2 regions of the Streptomyces sp. NBC_00234 genome follow, and region 1 is predicted to be linked to the other one. Evidence: riboswitches for the same ligand, from Rfam matches in the RefSeq annotation. Region 1 holds a riboswitch; the other holds the start of a gene.
The links. Region 1 has a riboswitch for cobalamin ahead of OG230_RS32415 (CbtB domain-containing protein). Riboswitches for the same ligand answer to the same signal wherever they lie in the genome.

Region 1 (6,999 bases):
CCGGATCCTGGGCGGACTGGTCGAGGAAGTGCCGGAGCAGGTCGCGCCGCGGCTGCTGCTGGCCCGCGCCTACTACCACTCGGCGCGCCTCGGCAAGGCCGAGACGGAGCTCCGCGCCGTCCTGGAGCGCGACCCCGTGGAGGACTACGCGCAGCTGATGCTGGGCCGCACCCTGGAGCGGCAGGGGCGGCACGCGGAGGCGGTCCCCCACCTGCGGATGGCGGCGGCACTGACCGGGGATTTCGGGCCGGACGCGCCGTAGCGGCGCAGCGCCCGTGAGATCAGGCCCGGGGCTTCGGCTCCGGGCCTCCCGGCGCGTTCGAGACCCGGTCCAGCCATTCCGTCATCAGGGCCGCCTCGGCCGTACTGAGCCCCGCCCCGTGGGACTTTCGCAGCAAGGCGCTCAAGGTGGCCGCGGTGGACGGGACCGCCGCTGCGGAGACCGCCGTGTCCGACGCGTCGCCGTCGGTCGGGTCGGGTGTGAGGACCGAGGCGTGCACGGCGTCACGGACCCGCCGCGATACCGAGTGGTCGGAGAAGGTCGCCGGGCGGGCCACCAGCATGAGCGCCACGCCCACGTTGGCCGACATGATCATCTGGGCGGCCAGTTCGGGGGTGACCAGCAGCCTTCCCCGTTCCGCCGCGCGCTCCAGGTCCCGGGTGAGAATCCGGTGCGATTCGAGCGCCGACGCGGGCGGGGTGCGCATCGCGGGCGAGTTCATCAGGCGGTACAGATTCGGGTTGCGCAGAGCGAAGTCCACGTGGCTGTCCCAGCCGTTGCGGAGATCCGCCACCGGGTCCGTGGACTCGCCGCGTTCCCTTTTGGTCGCGAGGTACGCATCGAAGCCGTGGTCGACAACGGCCGACAGCAGACCTTCCTTGTCCCCGAAGTGCCGGTACAGGGCGGGTGCGCCCACCTGTGCGGCCTCACACACGGCACGCGTGGAGACGTCGCCGTCCGGGGACTCCGCGACCAGCCCGGCCGCCACCTCGAGAATGCGCTCTCGTGTACTCATCGGACGGACGCTATCAAGCGGCGCCCGGCGCAGTTCAGACGCCGGCACGGGTGGTCAGGAGGTCGTCGAGGCCGATGCGGGTGAGGAACTCGGTGCGCATACGGGCGGCGACGGCGCCGACCGCCACGCTGCCGTCGTCGGCGGGGTCGACAGTCATGGCCGTGCTCCTCTGCCGGTGGCTCGATGAAGCGAAGGGGGCGCCGGAGTGGGCGACGCCGGTGGAACAGGTGCCGTCGCACGAGGTGGATCGCCTCAGACGATGCCGCCGTTGGCGCGGACGACCTGGCCGTTGACCCAGCGGGCAGGGCCCGCGAGGAAGGAAACGACTTCCGCGATGTCCTGTGGCGTACCGAGGCGCTCCAGCGGCGGCTGGGCCGCCATCCTCGCCACGGTCTCCTCGTCCTTGCCGTCCAGGAACAGGGCCGTCGCCGTCGGTCCGGGCGCGACCGCGTTGACCGTGATGTCCCGGCCGCGCAGCTCGCGGGCCAGGATCAGCGTCATGGCCTCGACGGCACCCTTCGTAGCCGCGTAGGCGCTGTAGCCGGGGAGGGACAGCGACAGCACGGAACTGGAGAAGTTGATGATCGCTCCGCCCTCGCGCAGGCGGCGGGCGGCCTGCTGATCGACGACGAAGGTGCCGCGGATGTTGGTGCGGTGCATCCGGTCCAGCGCGTCCAGGTCCGTGTCCACCAGGGGGGCCAGCGTCATCACGCCTGCGGCGTGGACGACCACGTCGACTCCCCCGAAGGCGTCCTCGGCCGCGTCGAAGAGGGCGGAGACAGCGACCTCGTCGGCCACGTCCGCGCGGTGTGCGAGGGCCTCTCCCCCCGCGGCGACGATGGCGGCGACCGCGGCTTCGGCCTCGGTGCGCCGGCCCACGTAGTTGACGACGACCGCGAATCCGTCCGCCGCCAGCCGTTCGGCGCTCTCGCGGCCGATGCCGCGGGAGCCTCCCATGACGACGGCGACCCGGCGGCGGCTGGGGGCGTTGTGCTCGCTCATGGCATTGCTCCTCATGGAGGGGCCGGCGGTTCGGACCAACCCGATATATCAACGCTAACACCAAACGAATAGCACCGCTACCCGCCATCCGTAGCGTCGCTACTATCAGCGCTAACCCTCCTGGGGCATATTCGGGTGCGCTCGGCCCGTACCCCGTGAATACTCCGCGTTCATGGATGACCTTGTGACAACACGCCTGGCACTGCACCCGATGAGCCCGGCCGAAGCTGCTGACCTGGTGGCGGGCCGACCGGCGCCCGACGCCCTGTGGGCCCCCGGGTACCCAGACGAAGGCGACAGGTTCGGCGCCGGGCGCTACGTGCGCACGTGCGAGACGGTCGGTGACCCCCGGCCGTTCGGCGCCTTCGAGATCAGGCGGCGGGAGGACGGACAGGCGATCGGCGGGATGGGATTCCACGGCGCACCCGACGAGGAGGGCCAGGTGACCATCGGCTACAGCGTGGTCCCCGCGGCCCGGGGGAACGGGTACGCCTCCGAGGCGCTTCGCGCCCTGCTGGAGTTCGCCCGCGCGCAGGGCGCCACGTCCGTGAAGGGTGACGCCAACCTCGACAACACCGGGTCGCACCGCGTCATGACCGCCGCGGGGATGCGGCTCGTCGGCGTGGACGATCAGTTGCACCACTACCTCGTCGACTGGACCGACGAGGAGTCATAGACCCACCGGATGCTGCCCCGGGAACGCACTTCGGCGGGACGCGACGACGCGACCCGCCGGAGGGTGTCCGGCGGGTCGCGTCGTGGGTCGGACGGATCAGTCAGGGTGTCATGGGACCGGCAGACCGGTCACGGCCACCGCTCAGCTCACCGCCCCCACCGTCCGGGGCGCCGCTTCCGTGCCCGCGCGCGAGCGGTCCGTCTGCGGCTCCAGCAGGCGTTCGGTCAGGTATCCGAAGATCAGACCGAAGGCGGTCCACAGCGTCGCCTGGATGGCGAGGGTGGACAGCCGGAACTGCCAGAGCAGCGTGGCCGGGAAGTCCTTGCCGACCTCGTTGAACGAGGGCAGGAAGGCGTAGGCGAGCCCGATGAGCAGGACGAAGCCCGCGAACGCGGCGATCGTCGCGTTCCAGTTGCCCACCTGAGGTGCGAGCCGTTTGCCGAGGATGACGGCGGCGACGGCCAGCAGCACGCTCAGTGCGACCATCAGGAAGAAGAGGCCGGTGCGCTGGCCGATGGTGTCGGGATTGCCGACGGCCGGCGGGTTCGCCGGGTACTTCAGGAACGGCACGACGTACACCGTCAGCAGCGCGCCACCGGCTACGAAGGCGGCCGTGGCCCGGGGGCCGAAGTCGCCGATGCGGCCGAGTGCGTAACAGAAGACGAGTGCGGCGATGCCGCCGACCGCCACGCCGAACACCAGGATCCCGGTGGCGAGCCCGCCGGTGGCCTGCATGGTGCGGCTGACGAGTTCCTCGCCGCCGCCGTGGTCGTGGTGGTGAGCCTCTTCCAGCGCGATGGCGGCGTCCACTTGGGACTCGCCGAGGAAGTAGGCGACGACGAGGGCGAGCGCGCCCGCGACGAGGCCCGCCAGCATCCCGCGGACGAGCAGAGCCCTGACAGATATGGAGTTCACGAGAATGTCCCCTGCGTATCGGTTCTCAGTGGCAGGGGAAACCGAGCAGATGCCGGCCGTCGTGGACCCACTCGTGAACGCCTTCGCCGGCGATGACCGAGATGGCACCCTGCTCGGCGCCGACGAAGTACAGCAGGACGAGCATGAGAATGCCGAAGAAGGCAGCCCACGGTGCAAGGGCCTTCAGCGAGATGGGAGTGATGGCGGGTGCGCCGGTGGTGACGGCAGCAGACTGTGCCATGGCAGAACCTCCTGGGGGAACACGCGTCCCGATCGTGGTGCCTGAGACGACGGTGCCGGGTCTGACTTCCCGTACAGGTACGAGTTCACAGTGGCGCGACCGTGCCGGATTTTCACCGGCTTCCGTCACACCGTCGTCATGGTCGTCGTGACCTTACCGCCTGTGGCTGAGCACCGCCATGGTGCAATCGGCCTGGCGGTGACCCCCGAACGCCGCAAGTAGCGGGCTGTACAGGCCACGTTCAGAAAATGGAGAGCGAAGTGACGGTACGGGTGATGTTGGTCTCGCCGGCGATGAACGCCGCTCTGCGAGAGGCCCGGTTCGAGGGGGACGCACCCCTCGACGAGTCCGGAGTGCGGCGTGCCCGCGCCGCCGCGGCGGGCGTGCCGGACGCGGAGCTGTGCGTCAGCGGCGGCTCCGAACGCTGTCTGCGGACCACCGAGGCGCTCGGCCTGCGGCCCGGGCCCGAACCCGCTCCCGCGGACTGGGACCTGGGGCGCTGGCGCGGGCGTCGGCTGTCCGATGTGAGCGACAGCGAGCCCGAAGCCGTGGCGGCCTGGCTCTCCGACCCGTCCGCCGCTCCGCACGGCGGCGAGTCCCTGTCGGAGCTGTGCGCGCGGGTCGGCGGCTGGCTCGACGGCCTGGGAGAGGACAGAGGCCGGGTGCTCGCCGTCGTCGAGCCAGCTGTCGTGCGCGCGGCGGTCGTCCACGGGCTGGGTCTGCCCGCGACGGCGTTCTGGCGCCTCGACGTCGCCCCACTGACGCTCACCCAGCTCAGCGGACGCCTCGGACGGTGGAACCTGACGTGTGGTCAGCCCCTGGTTTCCGAAGGCCGCTGACCAGGCCGACGTGCTCACCCCGGCAAGGTGACCGCCGTCGCCGCGATGCCGTCGTGAACCAGCCATCTCCCCGTGAGCGTCGGCGGGATGCCGGGCGCGGACCTCAACAGCCGTGCACTGAGCGTGCCTTCGGTCGTGTTCGGTGACGTGCGGTGGAACGTGATGTCCGCCTCGCTGAAGTCGAGCTCGATCCGGGTGAGCGGGTACCACGTCTTGAACACGCTCTCCTTGGCGCTGAACAGGAGCCGGTCCCAGTGAACGGTCCCCGTTCCGTCGGGTTCCGAACCGGCCTCGCGGGCCGCCACGTCACCGTACGACAGCAGCCGTTCGCGCTCCGACGGGAGCGAGATGATCTCCCAGACACCGGACGGCAGCGGTGCGTTGGGCTCGGCGTCGACGCCGAGCCCCCTCAGGTCCTCCGCCTTCGCCAGCGCCGCCGCACGGTAGCCGTCGCAGTGCGTCATGCTGCCGACGTAGCCGGCGGGCCACAGCGGCATTCCGCGGTGGCCGCGCAGCACGGGAGCGGGCGGCAGGCCGACAGCGGCCATCGTCCGGCGTGCGCACCAGCGCGCCGCGGCGAATTCGTGCCGCCGTTTGGCCACGCTCGTGGCCACGAGCGCCTCTTCCTCCGGGAACAGGGTGCCGGGCGGCGCGTCCTCGTCACAGGTCTCCGCGCTGGCCACGTACAGGGGCAGGATCCGTTCGATCACGACGTCTCCTCCCGACCGTCCGCGTGCGCTTCGACCGGGGTGGCGGGGCGCTCCGCGTAGGGCAGGATCTGCCGCAACAGCCCCAGCGGATGGCCCCGTTCGCGCCATTCCCGGGGATAGCCGATCGAGACCTCCTCGAAGCGCACCCCGTCGTACCAGGTCGTACGGGGAATGTGGAGATGGCCGTACACCACGGCCTCCACGTCGAACCTACGGTGCCAGTCGGCGGTGAGCTCGGTGCCGCACCACTGGGCGAACTCCGGGTGCCACAGGACATCGGTGGGCTGCCGCACCAGTGGCCAGTGCCCGGCGATCACGAGCGGGACCGCCGGATCGTGCGCGGCCAGCCGCTGTTCGGTCTGCGCGACCCGGGCCCGGCACCAGTCGTCGCGGGTCGGGTACGGATCGGGGTGGAGCATGAACTCGTCGGTGCACACGATGCCGACCTCGTGCGCGCGGGCCAGGGACTCTTCCTTCGTCGTCGTCCCCGGGGCCAGGAAGGTGTAGTCGTACAGGACGAAGACGGGTGCGATCGCCACCGGCCCGTCCGGTCCCGGCCAGTGGGGGAAGGGATCCTCGGGCGTGGAGACGCCGAGTCCGCGGCACACTTCGACGAGGTGGTCGTACCGTGCCCGGCCACGCAGCGCCACGGCATCCCTGTCGATGGTCCACAGTTCGTGGTTGCCCGGAGTCCACACCACGTGCGCGAATCGCCCCGCGAGCAGCTCCAGCGCCCAGGCGATGTCCGACACCTGCTCGGCCACATCACCCGCGACGATGAGCCAGTCCTCGTCGGACGTCGGGTGCAGCGACTCGACGATCGCGCGGTTGTCGGCGATTCCGACGTGCAGATCACTCACGGCGAGGAGCCGGCCCGCTCCCCGCGCGGGGGGCGGGGCGGGGTCGCTCAGAGAACTCATGGACGCGTTTCCCGATCTGTCGGCCGAGGCGTGAATCTGTTCCATCGGTACGGAGTTCGTTCGAATCCACCGTCTCACGGGTGACCGTCGCCACGCTGGTGATCTCCGCCGTAGATCGTTCGGGTCGGGCACGTACCGGCGTAGGGTCGCCTTCATGGTGCATGTGCTGAGCAGCCGGGTGTTGCTGAGACCCCGTGACCCACAGCTCTCCCGGGACTTCTACGGGGATGCCCTCGGGCTCGCCGTGTACCGGGAGTTCGGTACCGGGCCGGAGCGCGGGACGGTCTACTTCCTCGGCGGCGGCTACCTCGAGGTGTCCGGGCGGTCGGACGAACCCCCGACGGAGACGATCCGGCTCTGGCTGCAGGTCGCCGACTGCGAGGCGGCCCACGAGGAACTGGTGGGGCACGGCGTCCACGTGCTGCGTCCGCCGCTGCGGGAGCCCTGGGGTCTGATCGAGATGTGGATCGCCGATCCCGATGGCCATCGCATCGTGCTGACCGAGGTGCCCGCCGATCACCCCTTGCGGTATCGGCCCTGAGAACGGACGGGCCGTGTACCTGTCGGCGCACACCCGCCGCCGGAACACCGGAGCACGGAGCCGGGCGACTGCTCACCCGCCCCTGAGCGTGGGATGCGGCCCGCCGGCCCTCCCGGCGGACCGCATCCCACGCTGAGGG
Region 2 (6,999 bases), 4.3 Mb from region 1:
GGCGCGCGGCCCACTTGCGTCCGCCCACCGAGGTCTTGCCGCCCAGCGACTTCTTGGCGACCGGACGCAGCGGGTCGGAGGGGTCGGCGGAACCCGCGCGGGCGACCAGCTTGTAGACCATCGAGCAGGTGGGCTGCCCGCTGCCGGTGACCAGCTGCGTGCCCACGCCGTAGGCGTCGACCGGCGCCGCGGCGAGCGAGGCGATGGCGTACTCGTCCAGGTCCGAGGTCACCACGATCTTCGTCTCGGTGGCGCCCAGCTCGTCCAGCTGCTGCCGCACCCGGTGCGCGACCAGGAGCAGGTCGCCCGAGTCGATCCGTACGGCCCCGAGCTCCGTACCGGCGATCTCCACCGCCGTACGGACCGCCTCGGTCACGTCGTACGTGTCGACCAGCAGGGTCGTGTTCCGGCCGAGGGAGTCGACCTGGGCCTGGAACGCGTCGCGCTCGCTGTCGTGGAGCAGGGTGAAGGCGTGTGCGCTCGTCCCGACGGTCGGGATGCCGTACCGGAATCCCGCGGCCAGGTCGGAGGTGGTGTCGAAGCCGCCGACGTACGCGGCGCGCGCCGAGGCCACCGCCGACAGCTCGTGCGTGCGCCGGGCGCCCATCTCGATCAGCCCGCGGCCACCCGCGGCGGCCGACATCCGGGAGGCGGCGGCGGCGATCGCCGAGTCGTGGTTGAGGATGGAGAGGATCACCGTCTCCAGCAGTACGCACTCGGCGAAGGAGCCTTCGACCCGCAGGATCGGCGAGCCCGGGAAGTACACCTCGCCCTCCGGGTAGCCCCAGATGTCGCCGCTGAACCGGTAGTCGGCCAGCCATTCGAGTGTCGGTCCGTCGACGATGTTCCGGTCGCGGAGGAAGGCCAGCATCTCGTCGTCGAAGTGGAAGTTCTCCACCGCGTCGAGCACCCGCCCGGTGCCTCCGACCACTCCGTAGCGCCGCCCCTCGGGCAGGCGCCGGGTGAATGCCTCGAACACCGAGTGCCGGTCCGCGGTGCCGGCCTTCAGTGCGGCCTGCACCATCGTGAGCTCGTACTGGTCGGTGAAGAGTGCGGTCGACGGCACACCGACCCGTCGCCCAAGGTCCGCTGAGTTCATGACACGGATGCTACCCCCTATTTCGTCAAAGTGACGAGATGTGGGGTCCGTTTGTGCGATGAGCCCTTCCGGGTGGCAGCATGGGGTAGGTGAGCGTTGCTGCCCCCGTAGAGATCGAACGTCCCGAATCGGCCGAGGAGACCTCCGTCGTCCCCGAGCCCGATGTCCCCTGGGTGACGCTGGTGCACAACGACCCGGTCAACCTCATGAGCTACGTGACCTATGTCTTCCAGGCGTACTTCGGCTACTCCAAGGACAAGGCCCACAAGCTGATGCTGGACGTACACCAGAAGGGCCGTGCCGTCGTCTCCAGCGGAAGCCGCGAGGAGATGGAGCGCGATGTCCAGGCCATGCACGGCTACGGTCTCTGGGCGACCCTGACCCAGGACCGCAACTAGCCCGTCGCCGCCCCGCCCCTCCTTCCGCCCCACCATCGGAGAATCCATGGCCGGCCATTTCGAGGCCACCCCCGGCGGCGGCGCGGCCGTCGCGCTCGACGAGGTCGAGATCGCCATCCTGCGCTCCCTCGCCGTCCAGCTGCTGGAGCTGATCGGCCCCGGCGACCAGCCCGCCGAGGGGGAGGACCCGCTCGCCGCGCTCTTCGCGGAGGGCCCCAGCGAACCGCCGTCCGACCCCGCCCTGGCCCGGCTCTTCCCCGAGGCGTACGGGGACGAGGACAAGGAGCTGCGCGAGGCGTCCGCCGAGTTCCGCCGCTTCACCGAGAACGACCTGCGCAACCGCAAGCGCGACGACGCCCTCGCCGTCGTACGGACCCTGGACGCCCTCGCCCCCGTCGGCGACGGCGGCGCCGTACTCAGGCTCACCGCCGAGGAGTGCCACAACTGGCTGGGCTCCCTCAACGACCTGCGGCTCACCATCGGCACCCGTCTGGAGGTCACCGACGAGGACGGCGGCGAGGACGGCTCGCTCTACCGCCTTCCCGACAGCGACCCGCGCAAGCCCATGGTGATGGCCTACCTCTGGCTCGGTGCGCTCCAGGAGACCCTCGTCGAGACACTGATGCCGTAGCCGCCCCGCAGGTGTTCGCTCAACGGACGCTCAAATCCGAATAACGATCGCGTCACCTGAATGGCCTTTTTTGCTGCGCCTGGAAACGCTTGTCCGCTTTTTCCTGTGGTGTGCGCCACACAATGACTCCTGGGCTGCCCCGGCCTGCGTGATAAATCTTCACGACCACCCGGGGACGCCACCCCTGTTCCCGGGGGCGCTACAGACCGGCCGAACGCCGGCGGCACTCCATCCATATCCGGGGGGATCAGGACCTGATCCGTAGCCTGCGAGGGCGCGGATCGGCGTGGAGAAAGGCGCATCACCATGACATCGGCGCAGGTCGACAAGGGGCACTCGGGCCACGAGGCCGCGAATGCCGAAACAGCGGGCGAGGGTTACCAGCGCGGACTGGGAGCCCGTCAGATCCAGATGATCGCCATTGGCGGAGCCATTGGCACCGGGCTCTTCCTGGGCGCGGGCAAGGCCATCGACCGGGCGGGGCCCAGTCTCATCCTGGCCTACGCCATCGCGGGCCTGGTGATCTTCTTCATCATGCGGTCCCTGGGTGAACTCCTCATGTACCGCCCGGTGTCGGGATCCTTCTCCGAGTACGCCCGTGAATTCATCGGCCCGTTCTTCGGATTCGTGACCGGCTGGACGTACTGGCTGTTCTGGGTGGTCACCGGAATCACCGAGGTCACGGCCGCCGCGACCTATATGACGTACTGGTGGGACATTCCCCAGTGGCTGTCCGCGCTCGTATTCACGTTCATTCTGTACGGCGCCAACCTGATCTCCGTGAAGCTCTTCGGTGAGCTCGAATTCTGGTTCTCGATGGTCAAGGTCACCGCGATCATCGGCATGATCCTGATCTGCGCCGGCGTCCTCACGATCGGCTTCTCCGACGCCGGGGACACCGCGACGGTCGCCAATCTCTGGAACGACGGCGGATTCTTCCCCAAGGGCATCGGCGGCACGCTGATGACCCTCCAGATCGTGATGTTCGCCTTCCTCGCCGTCGAGCTCGTCGGTGTCACGGCGGGCGAGTCGAAGGAACCGAAGACCGTCCTGCCCAAGGCCATCAACACCGTGCCGTGGCGCATCGCCGTCTTCTACGTCGGCGCGCTGATCATGATCCTCTCCGTGGTGCCGTGGAGCTCGTTCAAGCCGGGCGTCTCCCCGTTCGTCGCCGCGTTCGAGCAGATGGGCCTCGGCGTCGGCGCCGCGATCGTGAACTTCGTCGTGCTCACCGCGGCGCTGTCCTCCTGCAACTCCGGCATGTACTCCACCGGCCGCATGCTCCGCGACCTGGCGCTCAACGGGCAGGGCCCGAAGGCGTTCACCAAGCTGACGAAGAACGGCCTCCCGCTGGCGGGCACCACCTTCTCGGCCGCGCTGATGCTCGTCGGCGTCTGGATCAACTACCAGTGGCCGGGCGACGCCTTCACGTACGTCGTCTCCTTCGCGACCATCTCCGGCATGTGGGCCTGGATCATGATCCTCGTCTGCCAGATCCGCTACCGCGCCAAGGCCGACCGCGGTGAGCTGCCGCAGTCCACCTTCAGGGCGCCCGGCGCCCCCTTCACCAGCTGGTTCGCCCTCCTCTTCATCGGCCTCGTCATCGTCATGATGGCCGTCGACAAGGACGCCCGGATCTCGCTGTACTGCGCCCCGCTCTGGGCCCTGATCCTCGGTGTCTCCTACCTGGTGCTCAAGGCCCGCAACCCCGAGAACACCGCCTTCGTCAAGCGCTGACCCCGCCCGGAGGCTGCCCCGGACGAACGGCCGCCCCAACGGCCCCGTCCACCATGCGGTCCCGTGCGTACCACTCCCCGGTACGCGCGGGCCCGCATGCATATCCTGAACGCCATGCTGACCATCACCCAGGCGCTGTACGACCAGATCGTGGCGCACTCCCGCGCAGACCACCCCGACGAGGCGTGCGGCGTGGTCGCGGGCCCGGCCGGAACGGGCCGAGCCGAGCGCTTCATCCCCATGCTCAACGCCGCCCGCTCGCCCACGTTCTACGAGTTCGACTCCGCGGACCTGCTGAAGCTCTACCGCGAGATGGACGACCGCGACGAGGAGCCCGTGATCGTCTACCACTCGCACACGGCGACCGAGGCGTACCCCTCGCGCACCGACGTCACGTACGCCAACGAACCCGGCGCCCACTACGTCCTCGTCTCCACCGCGGACACCGACGAGGCGGGCCCCTTCCAGTTCCGCTCGTACCGCATCGTGGACGGCGAGATCACGGAGGAAGACGTCAAGGTCGTCGAGGCGTACTGACCCGTCCGTGACGACCATCTGACAGACTGCACGCAGACCAACGAGGCGGCAGGAACCAGGAAGCCGGTGCAAGTCCGGCACGGTCCCGCCACTGTGACCGAGCCCTCCGGGAGAGTCATCTCCGGGACAGGGAACGGGAGTCAGGAACTGACCTGCCGCCTTCTCGCATCGACCAGGGGACGAGGAAATCCCCCGGAGAGGCTCGCCATGTCCAGGCGCACCCCCGCGCTCATAGCCGCCGTGCTGCTGCTCCCGCTCGCTCTCACCGCCTGCTCCACCGCGGACGGGACGAAGAGCTCCGGGGACGCGAAAGCGGCACCCGGCTTCCCGTACACCGTCACCAACTGCGGTGTCACCACGACGTACGAGGCGCCCCCGAAGCGCGCCGTCACCATGAACCAGCACGTCACCGAAGTGATGCTGGAACTCGGCCTGGCCTCCTCCCTCGTCGGCACCGCCTACCTCGACGACAAGGTCCTCCCGGAGTACGCCGAGGAGTACGAGGCCACCCCGGTCCTGGCCAAGGAGTACCCCTCCTACGAGAAGCTCCTCGCCGCGGCACCCGACTTCGTCTACGGCGGCTACGACTCCGCGTTCGCCGCGAGTGACGGCCGCAGCCGCGAGGCGCTGAGGAAGTCGGGCATCGACAGCCGCCTCAACACCGAGTACTGCGCCAAGGGCGACACCGCCATGGACACCCTCTACGAGGAGGTCCGCGAGGTCGGCCGCACCTTCGGCGTCGCCGACCGCGCCGAACGCTGGATCCGGGACGCGAAGGCCACCAACGCCGCAGCCGCCCAGAAGCTCGAGAACGTCGAACCCGTCTCGGTCTTCGTCTACGACAGCGGCGACAAGACCGCCTTCACCGCGGGCGGCAAGGGCATCGGCAACGAGATGATCACCCGGGCCGGCGGCCGGAACGTCTTCGCCGACCTCGACAAGCCCTTCGGTGACGCCTCCTGGGAGAACGTCGTCGCCCGCAAGCCCGACGTCGTCCTGATCTACGACTACGGCGCCACCACCGTCGCCCAGAAGAAGAAGCGCCTCCTGGAGGACCCGGCTCTCGCCGACGTCCCCGCGATCAGGAACAAGCGGTTCGCCGTACTGCCGCTGTCCGACGCGGTCCTGGGCGTCCGCGCCCCCGCGGCCGTGGAGACCCTCGCGGCCCAGCTCCACCCGGAGACGGCCGCCGCCCGGTGAGCTGCCGCGCCCCCGACACGCGCCGGCGCCTGCGGTACACCCTCGTCGTCGGCGTCCTCGCCGCCGTCCTCGGTGCGGCCGTCGTCGCCGCCCTCGCCCTCGGCTCCGTCCGCATCCCGCCCGGCCAGGTCCTCGACATCCTGACCGGGCGGGCCGGGCCGAGCCCCTTCCGCACCATCGTCCTCGACGTACGGCTGCCCCGCGTCCTGCTCGGCATCGTCGTCGGCGCCGGACTCGCCGTCATCGGCACCGTCCTCCAGGCCCTGGTCCGCAACCCGCTCGCCGACCCGTTCCTCCTCGGCGTCTCCTCCGGCGCGTCCACCGGCGCCGTCCTCGTCATCGTCCTCGGCATCGGGGCCGGACTCGCCACCACCGTGACCATCCCCGCCGCCGCGTTCGCCGGCGCCCTCGCCTCGCTCGTGCTCGTCTACACCCTGGCCCGCGGCGGCTCCGGCCTCACCACCAACCGGCTCGTCCTCGCCGGAGTGGCCGTCTCCTACATCCTGTCCGCGCTCACCAGCCTGATCCTGGTCACCTCCGCCCGCGCCGACCACCTCCAGGAAGTCCTGTACTGGACGCTCGGCGGCCTCGGCTCGGCCCGCTGGGACATGCTCGCCCTGCCCACGACGGTCCTCGTCATCGGTACGGCCCTGCTCCTCACCATCGCCCGCCCCCTCGACCTGCTGCTCGTCGGCGAGGAGGGCGCCACCGTCCTCGGCCTCGACACCGCACGCTTCCGCGCCGCCGTCTTCGTCCTCGTCTCCCTGCTCACCGGCGCCCTCGTCGCGTACAGCGGAGCGATCGGCTTCGTCGGCCTGATGGTGCCGCACATGGCCCGGATGGCCGTCGGCGCCGGACACCGCGCCCTGCTGCCCGTCGCCGCGCTCGGCGGCGCCGTCTTCCTCGTACTCGCCGACCTCGCCGCCCGCACCGTCGCCGCACCCCAGGACATCCCCGTGGGCGTACTCACCGCCCTCACCGGCGGCCCGTTCTTCCTCTGGATGCTGCGCCGCCGCCCCGAAGGAGCGCCCGCATGACGACCCTGCGCACCGAGGGCCTCTCGTACGGGACCGGCGTGGGCCGGCACCTCGTCGACTCCGTCGACCTGACCGCCGCAGCAGGCGAGACGGTGGGCCTCGTCGGCCCCAACGGCAGCGGCAAGACCACGCTCCTGCGCTGCGTGTACGGCACCCTCCGCCCCACCCACGGCCGGGTCCTCCTGGACGGCGACGACCTTGCCACCCTCCCGGTGAAGGCCCGCGCCCGCCGCATCGCCACCGTCCCGCAGGACGGCCAGGCAGGATTCGAGCTGACCGTGCGCGAGGTCGTCGCCATGGGCCGCGCCCCGCACAAACGCTTCTGGGAGACGGACACCACCGCCGACCACGCCCTCGTCA

Region 2: another riboswitch for cobalamin. It lies ahead of OG230_RS13265 (ABC transporter substrate-binding protein); the one in region 1 lies ahead of OG230_RS32415 (CbtB domain-containing protein).

Annotation. Positions count from the first base shown of each region.
Region 1 is NZ_CP108101.1:7,395,244-7,402,242, reverse strand. Features, by position in the region: gene OG230_RS32445 (tetratricopeptide repeat protein) at 1-262, shown strand, start outside; gene OG230_RS32440 (TetR/AcrR family transcriptional regulator) at 282-1,016, opposite strand; gene OG230_RS32435 (hypothetical protein) at 1,051-1,173, opposite strand; gene OG230_RS32430 (SDR family oxidoreductase) at 1,269-2,018, opposite strand; gene OG230_RS32425 (GNAT family N-acetyltransferase) at 2,203-2,694, shown strand; gene OG230_RS32420 (CbtA family protein) at 2,836-3,609, opposite strand; gene OG230_RS32415 (CbtB domain-containing protein) at 3,635-3,850, opposite strand; adenosylcobalamin (AdoCbl) riboswitch at 3,854-4,001, opposite strand; gene OG230_RS32410 (histidine phosphatase family protein) at 4,099-4,689, shown strand; gene OG230_RS32405 (4'-phosphopantetheinyl transferase family protein) at 4,704-5,399, opposite strand; gene OG230_RS32400 (metallophosphoesterase family protein) at 5,396-6,319, opposite strand; gene OG230_RS32395 (VOC family protein) at 6,474-6,860, shown strand.
Region 2 is NZ_CP108101.1:3,055,114-3,062,112, reverse strand. Features, by position in the region: gene OG230_RS13290 (nicotinate phosphoribosyltransferase) at 1-1,099, opposite strand, end outside; gene clpS (ATP-dependent Clp protease adapter ClpS) at 1,189-1,497, shown strand; gene OG230_RS13280 (DUF2017 domain-containing protein) at 1,544-2,128, shown strand; gene OG230_RS13275 (amino acid permease) at 2,435-3,865, shown strand; gene OG230_RS13270 (M67 family metallopeptidase) at 3,980-4,402, shown strand; cobalamin riboswitch at 4,416-4,572, shown strand; gene OG230_RS13265 (ABC transporter substrate-binding protein) at 4,610-5,602, shown strand; gene OG230_RS13260 (FecCD family ABC transporter permease) at 5,599-6,639, shown strand; gene OG230_RS13255 (ABC transporter ATP-binding protein) at 6,636-6,999, shown strand, end outside.